Regions from separate parts of the Gorillibacterium terrae genome, predicted to be linked through region 4. Evidence: riboswitches for the same ligand, from Rfam matches in the RefSeq annotation. Region 4 holds a riboswitch; each other region holds the start of a gene.
The links. A riboswitch is a leader RNA that binds a small molecule or an ion and turns the genes downstream of it on or off. The one in region 4 is predicted to bind cyclic di-AMP.
Positions count from the first base shown of each region.

Region 1 (2,194 bases), 550 kb from region 4:
CTCCCTGGGCTTCCATGAATGAAAAAAACGGCGCTCCGGAAGGAACGCCGTTCAGGCCGATTCGTGTGCGATTCTGTGGGGTAAGGAGGGGTATTAGGACGAGAAGACGCGTTTGGCGGTAAAATAACGGTTGCCCCAATAACCGGTATTCAAGGGATCGATGTGAATCCCGTTGGAGTTGGTCGCCGAGATAAATTTACCGTTGCCGATATAGATGCCGACGTGGTTGGCCGGCGCCTTTTGCGTGGAAGAGAAGAATACGAGATCGCCCGGCTTGGGCGAGAATACGCTCGTTCCGGTACTGGAACGCATGCCGTCGGCGGTCCGGGGAACCGAAACCTGCTGCTTCTTCAGCAGGTATTGGACGAAGCCCGAGCAATCGAAACCGGACGGGGTCGAACCTCCCCACATGTAGGGAACGCCTAAGTATTGCTTGGAATTTGCGACAAGCTTAGCGGCCTTGCTTTCGGTTTTGGCCTGAATGACCGGAGCATGTTCTTTGCCGTCGGCCTCGACGATGGCAAGCTGAACGGCGGCATTCCACTTCACTTCCGTATCAAACGATTCGGACACAAACCGGAGCGGGACATAAGTACGATTTTGCGAAACGACGGCTTTGGTATCGAGGGCAAGGGTCCGGCCATTGACGGTGGCTTTGGCTTGGCCCGTGGTCAGCGTGATCGTGCGATTTTTGCCGGTGATTGTAACCTTTACTTGGTTTCCTACGTCTGTAGAGGTAACCGAGTATCCCATCTTCTCGGAAACGATGCGGACGGGAATCTGGGTGCGGCTGTTGCCGTCGACAAAGGGCTGCGCGTCGGGAAACGAAACCAGCGAGTCGTTGATTTGCACCTTGACGGGGCTCTGGGCGGCTTCGCTCTGCTGAGCATACAGAAGTCCGGACGCAAAGACGGCAGACGACAACAGGACGGTCTTGGTGACTTTATTCAGTTTAAGTTCCTCCTAGTGCCTCCGAGGTTAGTTGACGGATTCGGGAAGAGGTGCTCTCCCTAGCTCGACGGGTTACCCCGCAAGCATTCACCCCGCTAACCAAGCTGCCGAATCTTACCGTCGGCGGCGCGCTTCGGCGCCCTTTCGCTTGGTTACGTCGAATGGCTCGCCGAAATTAGCGCAGTGCGCTCTCCATTCCGGCCAGCCCGACAAAGAAATCCCCCGTACCGGTCCTGCGAGAACCGGATTCGGCAAATTGTAGTAATAACAGCACATTGTCTAGGGTATCATGCGAGTTACGCATAGACAATAGCCAAATGGTGGATGTCCCGGCATAATAGGAAGAACCTCCTACCGGGATTTTTTGATTTTTTGTCACATTCTCGGCACAAAAAAAATCCGCCGGTTCCAACTACCGGCGGCAAAATCGGAGAAAAAAAGGTTATGAAGCAAGCCGAAGCTTGCATTAATAGTATATCACCAAATATATACGTCTGACACAGGTTGACGGGTGGTAAATCCGACCAGGCCTTCCCCGTCCCCCCGGCATATCCAGCCCAAGCGCTTCATACCTTGATAGGGGGAGGCGGACGGGCATGGATAAGAACGATCCCATCTACAGGGAAGAACGGCTCCGGCAGTTGGCCCGTTTGGACGAGCAGGACGAATGGGACGACAAGGAAAAGAAAAAGAAACAGCGCAAGAAACGGAAATTCATCTTCCTGACAATCCTTGCGTATCTCATGCTGCTGTACATTCTCTATACGGCGGCGCATCAACTGACCGGGTTCTCGCTGCGCTTCACCGGCTGATCGCCGCTCGACGAAAAAATCTCCCGCCATACTCCGGCAGGAGATTTTTTGTTTGCCTTTGCCCCGTTCAGCTTTCCTCGTCGAGCAGCCCCTTCTGATCCGCATCGTAAATCGCGGCGTACACTGAGAACGGAATCGTACTCAGGTCCGATTTTCCGTCGCTTGTGACATAGGCAGGAAGAACGATATGATCGTCCACTGAATAATCCCATTCCTCCGTCGCCGGGTCGTCCAGGCTGAGCACATAATCGCCCGTCCACTGGCCGTCCTCGATCTTGCCGTCCACCATCACATCGGCCGTGATCGGTTCGCCCTGTTCGTCGTCGGACGGAATCCGGGTTAGCAGGTAGGAATAGAACGCAACCGCCTTCTGGTCCCCGTAGCCGATGGTCCGCAGGTAAACTTGGTCCTTATTCAACGGAATCGGGTCC
Region 1 is NZ_JBPPGI010000001.1:1,411,979-1,414,172, reverse strand. Features, by position in the region: gene ACSEXS_RS05975 (C40 family peptidase) at 94-924, opposite strand; cyclic di-AMP (ydaO/yuaA leader) riboswitch at 953-1,215, opposite strand; gene ACSEXS_RS05970 (hypothetical protein) at 1,548-1,763, shown strand; gene ACSEXS_RS05965 (copper amine oxidase N-terminal domain-containing protein) at 1,831-2,194, opposite strand, start outside.
Region 1: another riboswitch for cyclic di-AMP. It lies ahead of ACSEXS_RS05975 (C40 family peptidase); the one in region 4 lies ahead of ACSEXS_RS03605 (3D domain-containing protein).

Region 2 (2,194 bases), on a different contig from region 4:
AAGACATCCGCGAGGCGGCCCGGCTGGCCGGCGCCGATGCGTTCATCGAACGGCTGCCGGAGGGCTACGAGACGCCGCTCAGCGAGAGCGGCTCGAACCTATCCGGCGGCCAGCGGCAGCGGCTCGCTATCGCCCGCGCCTTCCTGCGGCAAGCGCCGCTGCTCATTCTGGACGAAGCCACCTCGGCGCTCGACAACGAATCCGAGGAGTGGGTGCAGGAATCGCTCCTGCCGCTCATGCGCGGCCGCTCGACGCTGGTCATCGCGCACCGGCTGTCGACGGTTCGCGGAGCCTCGCGAATCGTCGTGCTGGACCGGGGAAGCATCGCCGAAAGCGGGACGCACGAGGCCCTGATCGCCCAGGGCGGGCTGTACGCCCGGCTCTATGCACTGCAGTTCGCCGGGTCCGGAGGAGAGTCCGCTTCGGCGGAGACCGTCCCGGACGGCGGGCTCTGCCCGCAGGCGGCCGGGTAAAGAGAAAAACTCCGGGAGAACGGGGGGCATCCCGTTTTCCCGGAGCTCTCTGAAGCGCGGCCTTCGAATTCGTTTATCTGGCGATGTCCTGGTACTGGTCATTCGTCAGAATCCGACGCGCGGTGACATACCTCTTGGCATAGTACGATTCGTTCAGCTTGTTCTTGATCACACCGTTGTTGGTGGACGCATGAACGAATACTCCGTCTCCGAGGTAAATGCCGACATGGGAGATTCCGTTTCCGGAGGTGTTGAAGAACACCAGGTCGCCGGCGCGCAGGTCGTCCTTGTCCACGGCTTTGCCTTGCCCCGCCTGGTCCCTGGAGCTGCGGTCCAGAGAGATATCGAAGGCTTTGAAGACATACTGCGTGAAACCGGAACAATCGAACCCTTTGGTGGTGGTCCCGCCGTAATCGTAGTCAATCCCGATCAGCTTGTTGACCTTTGCTTCCAGCTTGCTTGCGGAATCATCGGCGAAAGCGTTTCCGGACAAGAGACCAAGCGACAACACGAAACCGAGCAATGCCAAAACAGCCTTCTTCAAGACAACTTCCCCTTCCAATGCCTACGAGGTTAGCTAAGGGTTCGGTTGAAGGTTCCCTATGATCCTTCTGAAGCAAGATCAATTCACCCAAGACGGTTCCCCCGTTTTCCTTGACGGAAATTCGGCTTATTCCCGATTTAACCCAGCCAGACGCTCCGGATTAAATCAATAGAAAAATCTATTCGCCTTAAATCGCCTGTTTCCTCCCAACTATATTATTATTTTTCGAAAAAAATGTTTCATGGTTTTGCCCAACGGGTAAAAATTCGGGATAACCCGCAAAAAAAGCGAGGCGCCGCAAGGGATTCCGGCGTCTCGCTTTTATTTTACAGAGCTTGGCTTTCAGGGGCCTCAGCCCCTCTCCGCACGCCCGAGGAACACGCCGTGCTGGGCGGTGAGTCCCCAGAGCGACAGGAAGGTGCGGACGAAGGAAAAGGCCTGATAGAGAAGGAAGGTCCACAGTCCGGCATCCCAGAGCGTAACCGTCAGCACGCCCGCGGACAGCAGTCCGGAGAGCAGCAGCAGCACCAGCGCCGCACCCGCCGCCGGAAGCAGCGAGGCGAAAGCGCGCAGGAGCGTTTCGGGCAACGGCCGGTTTTCGGTTTTGCCAAACTGCAAATGCAGGAACAGGAGATGAACGGCATATCCGTAGGCGGCGTAAGCCAGCGCATAGAGCAGATAGGCTTTGGGATCGGAGAGAACGGCGTTCAGCTCGCCGAGCGTGTGGACCTTCGGCAGCAGCCAGATGAGGGGAACCAGGGTGAGCGCCATCTGGGCAACATAGTAGAGGAAGAAGGCCGGCCCCATGGACTTGATGCCTTTAAAAAAGCGGTAGCCGGTGTTGAGCCGGGTGTGGACCAGCGAGTAGAAGACGCCGGCGTTGAGCAGCGGCGTAAGCAGCATGCGGATGGCGAGAAGGAGCAGCAGGCCGTAGAGGTAATCTTCGGCCAGGTCGGTTTTGCCGAGGCGGAACTGCGCTTCCAGGACAAAGAGCTGCGACTGACCGGCGGGACCGCCCGCATCGGGATAGCGGGCGAGCACCGGAAGGACGTGGCTTTTGACGATGCGGAAGAGGGCGAACGCCCAGGCGAACCGGTAGAGAAACAGCGCCACCAGGAGAAACGGCTGGCTCCAGGCGTCGGACCAGGCTTTTTTCAGCAGTCGGAACATGGCTCTC
Region 2 is NZ_JBPPGI010000003.1:507,317-509,510, forward strand. Features, by position in the region: gene ACSEXS_RS14840 (ABC transporter ATP-binding protein) at 1-473, shown strand, start outside; gene ACSEXS_RS14845 (C40 family peptidase) at 547-1,017, opposite strand; cyclic di-AMP (ydaO/yuaA leader) riboswitch at 1,021-1,154, opposite strand; gene ACSEXS_RS14850 (hypothetical protein) at 1,369-2,187, opposite strand.
Region 2: another riboswitch for cyclic di-AMP. It lies ahead of ACSEXS_RS14845 (C40 family peptidase); the one in region 4 lies ahead of ACSEXS_RS03605 (3D domain-containing protein).

Region 3 (2,194 bases), on a different contig from region 4:
CAAGAAAACTATAAAAAACCGAGTATCGCTCCGATTCAGGGCGATTTAGCGAGCATTGGCCTCTTCTCTTTCGGCGATTTCCGCTTATCAGGCGGATTTGGCCCTTTTTTGCTGCATGCGGACCGTTTGGCGCCCTTTACATGTCTCGCCGTCAGGGCGTATCATACATTCAGGATAACTTAATATACCATGCCAATTTTCCAAAAGTTCGCTGAGTTCCATTTGGGAAACGGGGGAACCGCAAGCGAAGGGCCGCTTATCCAAACGGGCCGTTCGCGGGTTTTAGGGGTGAATCGCAAGGGGAGGAGAACGTTCCTGTCCGAGCGTAGGGCGACTCTCTCGTCCGAATCCGTCAGCTAACCTCGTAAGCGTTGAAGAGAGAGGTATTGATCGGGCGGGTCTACGTAGCCACGAGAAGTCCTCTTCTTATGGCTTTTTTGTGTCCAAAATCGCCATGAGAATCTCAAATGGGAAAAAACAGGAACGGAGGTGAGGAAGCGGAAGTGCCGTTTTACGATCTGGCAAATGGTAAACGGAAATTGGCGAAGTGAGAGTTCCGCAATCGAGCGTTCCTTATCGGCGCGGTTGCGAAGCAAGACGACTACCAAAATCCATAGTCACGTCAGATGGAATCATGCATAACAGTCGATGGCGAGGCTTTCAAGGAGGACCGAAACAAGTGGGAGATCAGGCAAACCGAACCCCCCATGAGAAACGATCATCCAGCATGTCCTTCGCATTGCGTTGGAAGCATGAAAACGTGCGCAGGTTTACATTTCTTGCCTTGTTCACCCTCGTGGTGACCACTATGTTTTTCATGTTGCTGAACGGCACCCAGACCAAGAGCGTGGCTCTGGTCGTTAACGGCGAGGAGCAGGTGCTTAAAACCAAGCACCACACCGTCGAGCAGTTGTTGGATGAAGCGAATGTCCAGGTCGGCGCATACGACCGCATCTCGCTGGCGCTGGACGCGCCGCTGAAGCATGGAGACCGGATCGCCATCGAGCGGGCCCGGACGATCGAATTGGACGCAGACGGCAAGGTGCAGACGTTACATACGGTAGCGAAGACCGTAGAAGCCGCATTGGACGAATTCCATATCGCCGTGGACCAAGACGACCGAATCACTCCGTCGCTGACCGCCGCTCTGGCGGAGAACAATCAAGTCAAGATCGTACGCGTCACCAAGGAAAAACAGCAAGTCGCCGTACCCATTGCCTTCAAAACCACCACGAAGCAAGACGCAACGCTGCTTAAAGGCAAGCAGCAGACCCTCCAGGAGGGCAAGGCTGGCAAGAAAATCGTGACCAAGGAAAGAATTTTCGAGAACGGCGTTATGGTCAAGGAAAGCGTCCTTGGCGAAACCATCGCCGCCCAGAGCGTGGCCAAAATCGTTGCAGTCGGAACCAAGAAACCGGTGGTTGCCCTGGCGGCAAAGCCGGCGGTAAAAACAACCGCGAAAACGACCGCGAAAACGACGGCCGCTAAGACAGAGAAAGCAAAGGCGCTCACCGTGGTGAAAGGCGGCGTGCCCATCAGCTATAAGAAGATCTTGAACAACGTAACCCTCACCGCTTATTCCGCAGGCGTTGAATCCACCGGCAAACGGCCGGGCGATTCCGGCTATGGCCTGACCCGCACGGGCACCCGGGTGACGGAGGGACGGACCATTTCCGTCGATCCGAACGTCATTCCGCTCGGCTGGTGGGTCTATATCGAAGGCGTCGGCTACCGGCGGGCCGAGGATACGGGCAGCGCTGTGAAAGGCGCGAAAATTGACGTTTACTATGACAGTGAGGATTACGCCCAGCAGTTTGGCCTCAAGCGAGGCTACACCGTGTATGTGATCGGGCCGAAGAAGCCGACGGTGGAGTAGGTCCGGGCATTGCGCCGGAAGGGGAAAATCCGTATACTTATCTATAACCAAGGAGAGGCCCGGTGCCTCTCCTTTTCGCACGGATTTCCCATTTTTTTGCTGGCGGAACCGTGTTCGAATAAACGGAGGGTTCAGCGCTTTGATAAAGGAAATCATAGTGGTCGAGGGCAAGGACGACACGACAGCCATCCGCCGGGCGGTGGAGGCGGAGACGATCGAGACCGGCGGCTCGGCGATCAACGAAGCCGTCTATCGGCGGATCGAGCGGGCGCAGGCGACGCGCGGCGTCATCATCTTCACCGACCCGGACCATGCGGG
Region 3 is NZ_JBPPGI010000008.1:22,513-24,706, forward strand. Features, by position in the region: cyclic di-AMP (ydaO/yuaA leader) riboswitch at 200-386, shown strand; gene ACSEXS_RS21025 (resuscitation-promoting factor) at 761-1,876, shown strand; gene rnmV (ribonuclease M5) at 2,016-2,194, shown strand, end outside.
Region 3: another riboswitch for cyclic di-AMP. It lies ahead of ACSEXS_RS21025 (resuscitation-promoting factor); the one in region 4 lies ahead of ACSEXS_RS03605 (3D domain-containing protein).

Region 4 (2,194 bases):
CGGCGGTCGGCATCTCCGATAGCGGCGATGCCTCCGACAGGCCGGTTGGCGCGGAGCGGAAGCGATCTTCAAGCGGAAGGGCGCGCCGCGACTGGGCGCAGGCGGCTCGGTTTCTGACGGTTAACCTGATTACCCTCGGCGTGTCGATCGTGCTGCTCGGCCTGATTAAGGAGCGGCTCGGGGTGAACGCGCTGATCGCCAAGGCGCTGGTCACGGTCGTCACCACTCTGCTCAATTTCGTCGGCAGCAAGCTGTGGGTCTTCCGCAGCGGATCGCCGTCCGGCTTGAAGGAAGGCCTTGTCGGCCGCTCCGGACATTCGCCGGATTGACACGGGTTATCCCATAGGAAGTGTCCGGGGGAACGCCATTGTTCAACCGCAAAAAGACCGGCCGCGGCCGGTCTTTTGTGTCTCTTGCAATGCAGCTAAGGAGAGTGAGCCGGACCCTAAGCATTCGCCGCAACGGTCAGGCGTGCGATTCTATTCGATAGCGGCGCCCAGCGCTTCGCCGCTCTCCGAACGGCCGGCTGCAGCCAGCTCGGCCGCTTTGCGCAAACAGGAAATTTGCCCGACATGGATTCCCTCATGATGCAGGCTGAACGCGAAGAGCTCGCCGATCGTGTGCAGGGGATGCCCCAGCCGCCGAAACGGCTTAACGGCCGGTTCCCCCCAGCGCGGGACATAGATGCGGCGAATCGCTTCCCCTTGCTCCTCCAGCAGCCGGTACAGCTCGGACAAGGGGGGCGGAGGCTGCTTCCAATCGGCCGGCCGGGTTCCGTTGGCGAACAGCCGGAAGAGCGCGGGATCGAGCAAAGGCGGATCTCCCGCAAAGTGGGTGACAACCGTTTCCTGGACGGTAAGGATATGCCCGAATTGCCAGCGTATCGTGTTGGAGAAACCCAATGGCTGAAGGTCCGCCAGTTCTTCCGTCAATCCATCCATCGCTCTCAGGGTTATGCTGCGAACAAGCCTTAGCTGACCAAGCCATTGTTCTTGATTCATCGCGATCCCTCCGGGATGGTTTCTTTCAGTATAGATCAATCCGGGTGTTCGAACTAGCAGGGTTTTTCCATTTCCCAGAATTCTCCGCTAGGCCGGGCGGTTCGGGATGTGGTAGACTCTAGCAAAAGAAGGCCAAAGCTCTCTTCGTTGAGAGAGCGCGGGGGATTTCTTGCCGCATGCCGTTAGGCAGCTAGGGGTGAATCGCAAATGCGAGAGGAGGGCTCCCCCTTCTCAACCCGACAACTAACCTCGCAGGCCGAGCTTGTGGGAGGACGTTTTGAAAAAGTGGAAGACAGGTTTACTGTTCTTGTTGGTAGGTGTAGCTGCCGCCTTGGCGGTTGGGTTGGTTCAAGCGGCGAGGACGCCGCTCGCAGGCGGTTCCGCCGAGGTCGGTGAAGCGGCGGGAACCGGCATCTTGACGGCGCCGGCGTTTGCGGCAATGGAAGCGCCGCCTCTCTTGAAGCTCGGCGCAGCTCTGCCGCTCGGTGCGCCGGCCGCGGCCGAGCCGATGGCCGCGACGCGGGCAATGCCGCAAGCCGCCGCTCCGGCGCAAACCCCGGAAGCGGCGGCGCAGGCGGCCAAAGCGCAGGCGCAGGCGGCCAAAGCGCAGGCGCAGGCAGCAAAAGCGCAGGCGGCCCGCCGGGAAGCGGCCGCGAAGGAGGCGGCTGCGGCTGCGGCGAAGAGCAAGGCCGCTGCGGCAGCCAAGGCCGCCCAAGCGGCCAAAGCCAAGCAAGCCGCCGCCCAGGCCAAGCAAGCGGCCGCCCAGGCGGCAAAGAAGAAGGCGCAGGCGGCCGCCGCTTCGGCACAAGCCGCCAAGCCCTCCAAGGCGCAGTCGGCTTCGTCCGGCAGCAAAAAGGAAGCCGCGCTGTCGGCTTCCTCCCGCCGGGTCGTCTCCGCTTGGGGCGAAGTGCTGACCTTCAAGCGCTCGCTTAAGGTGACGGCGACCGGGTATTCCTCGGCTCCCGAAGAGAACGGGTGGGGGGCCGTGGACTATTACGGCAACGCCCTGAAGCTGGGAACCATCGCAGTTGACCCGGATGTGATTCCGATGGGGAGCAAGGTTTATGTAACGGGCTATAAAGGCAGCGGCCTGCCGGGGAGCGGAATGATCGCTTACGCCCGCGATCAGGGCAGCGCCATCCAAGGCAGCCGGATTGATATCTTCATCCCCGGAGGCAAGCAGGATGCGCTTG
Region 4 is NZ_JBPPGI010000001.1:865,650-867,843, forward strand. Features, by position in the region: gene ACSEXS_RS03595 (GtrA family protein) at 1-329, shown strand, start outside; gene ACSEXS_RS03600 (DinB family protein) at 480-1,001, opposite strand; cyclic di-AMP (ydaO/yuaA leader) riboswitch at 1,122-1,274, shown strand; gene ACSEXS_RS03605 (3D domain-containing protein) at 1,279-2,194, shown strand, end outside.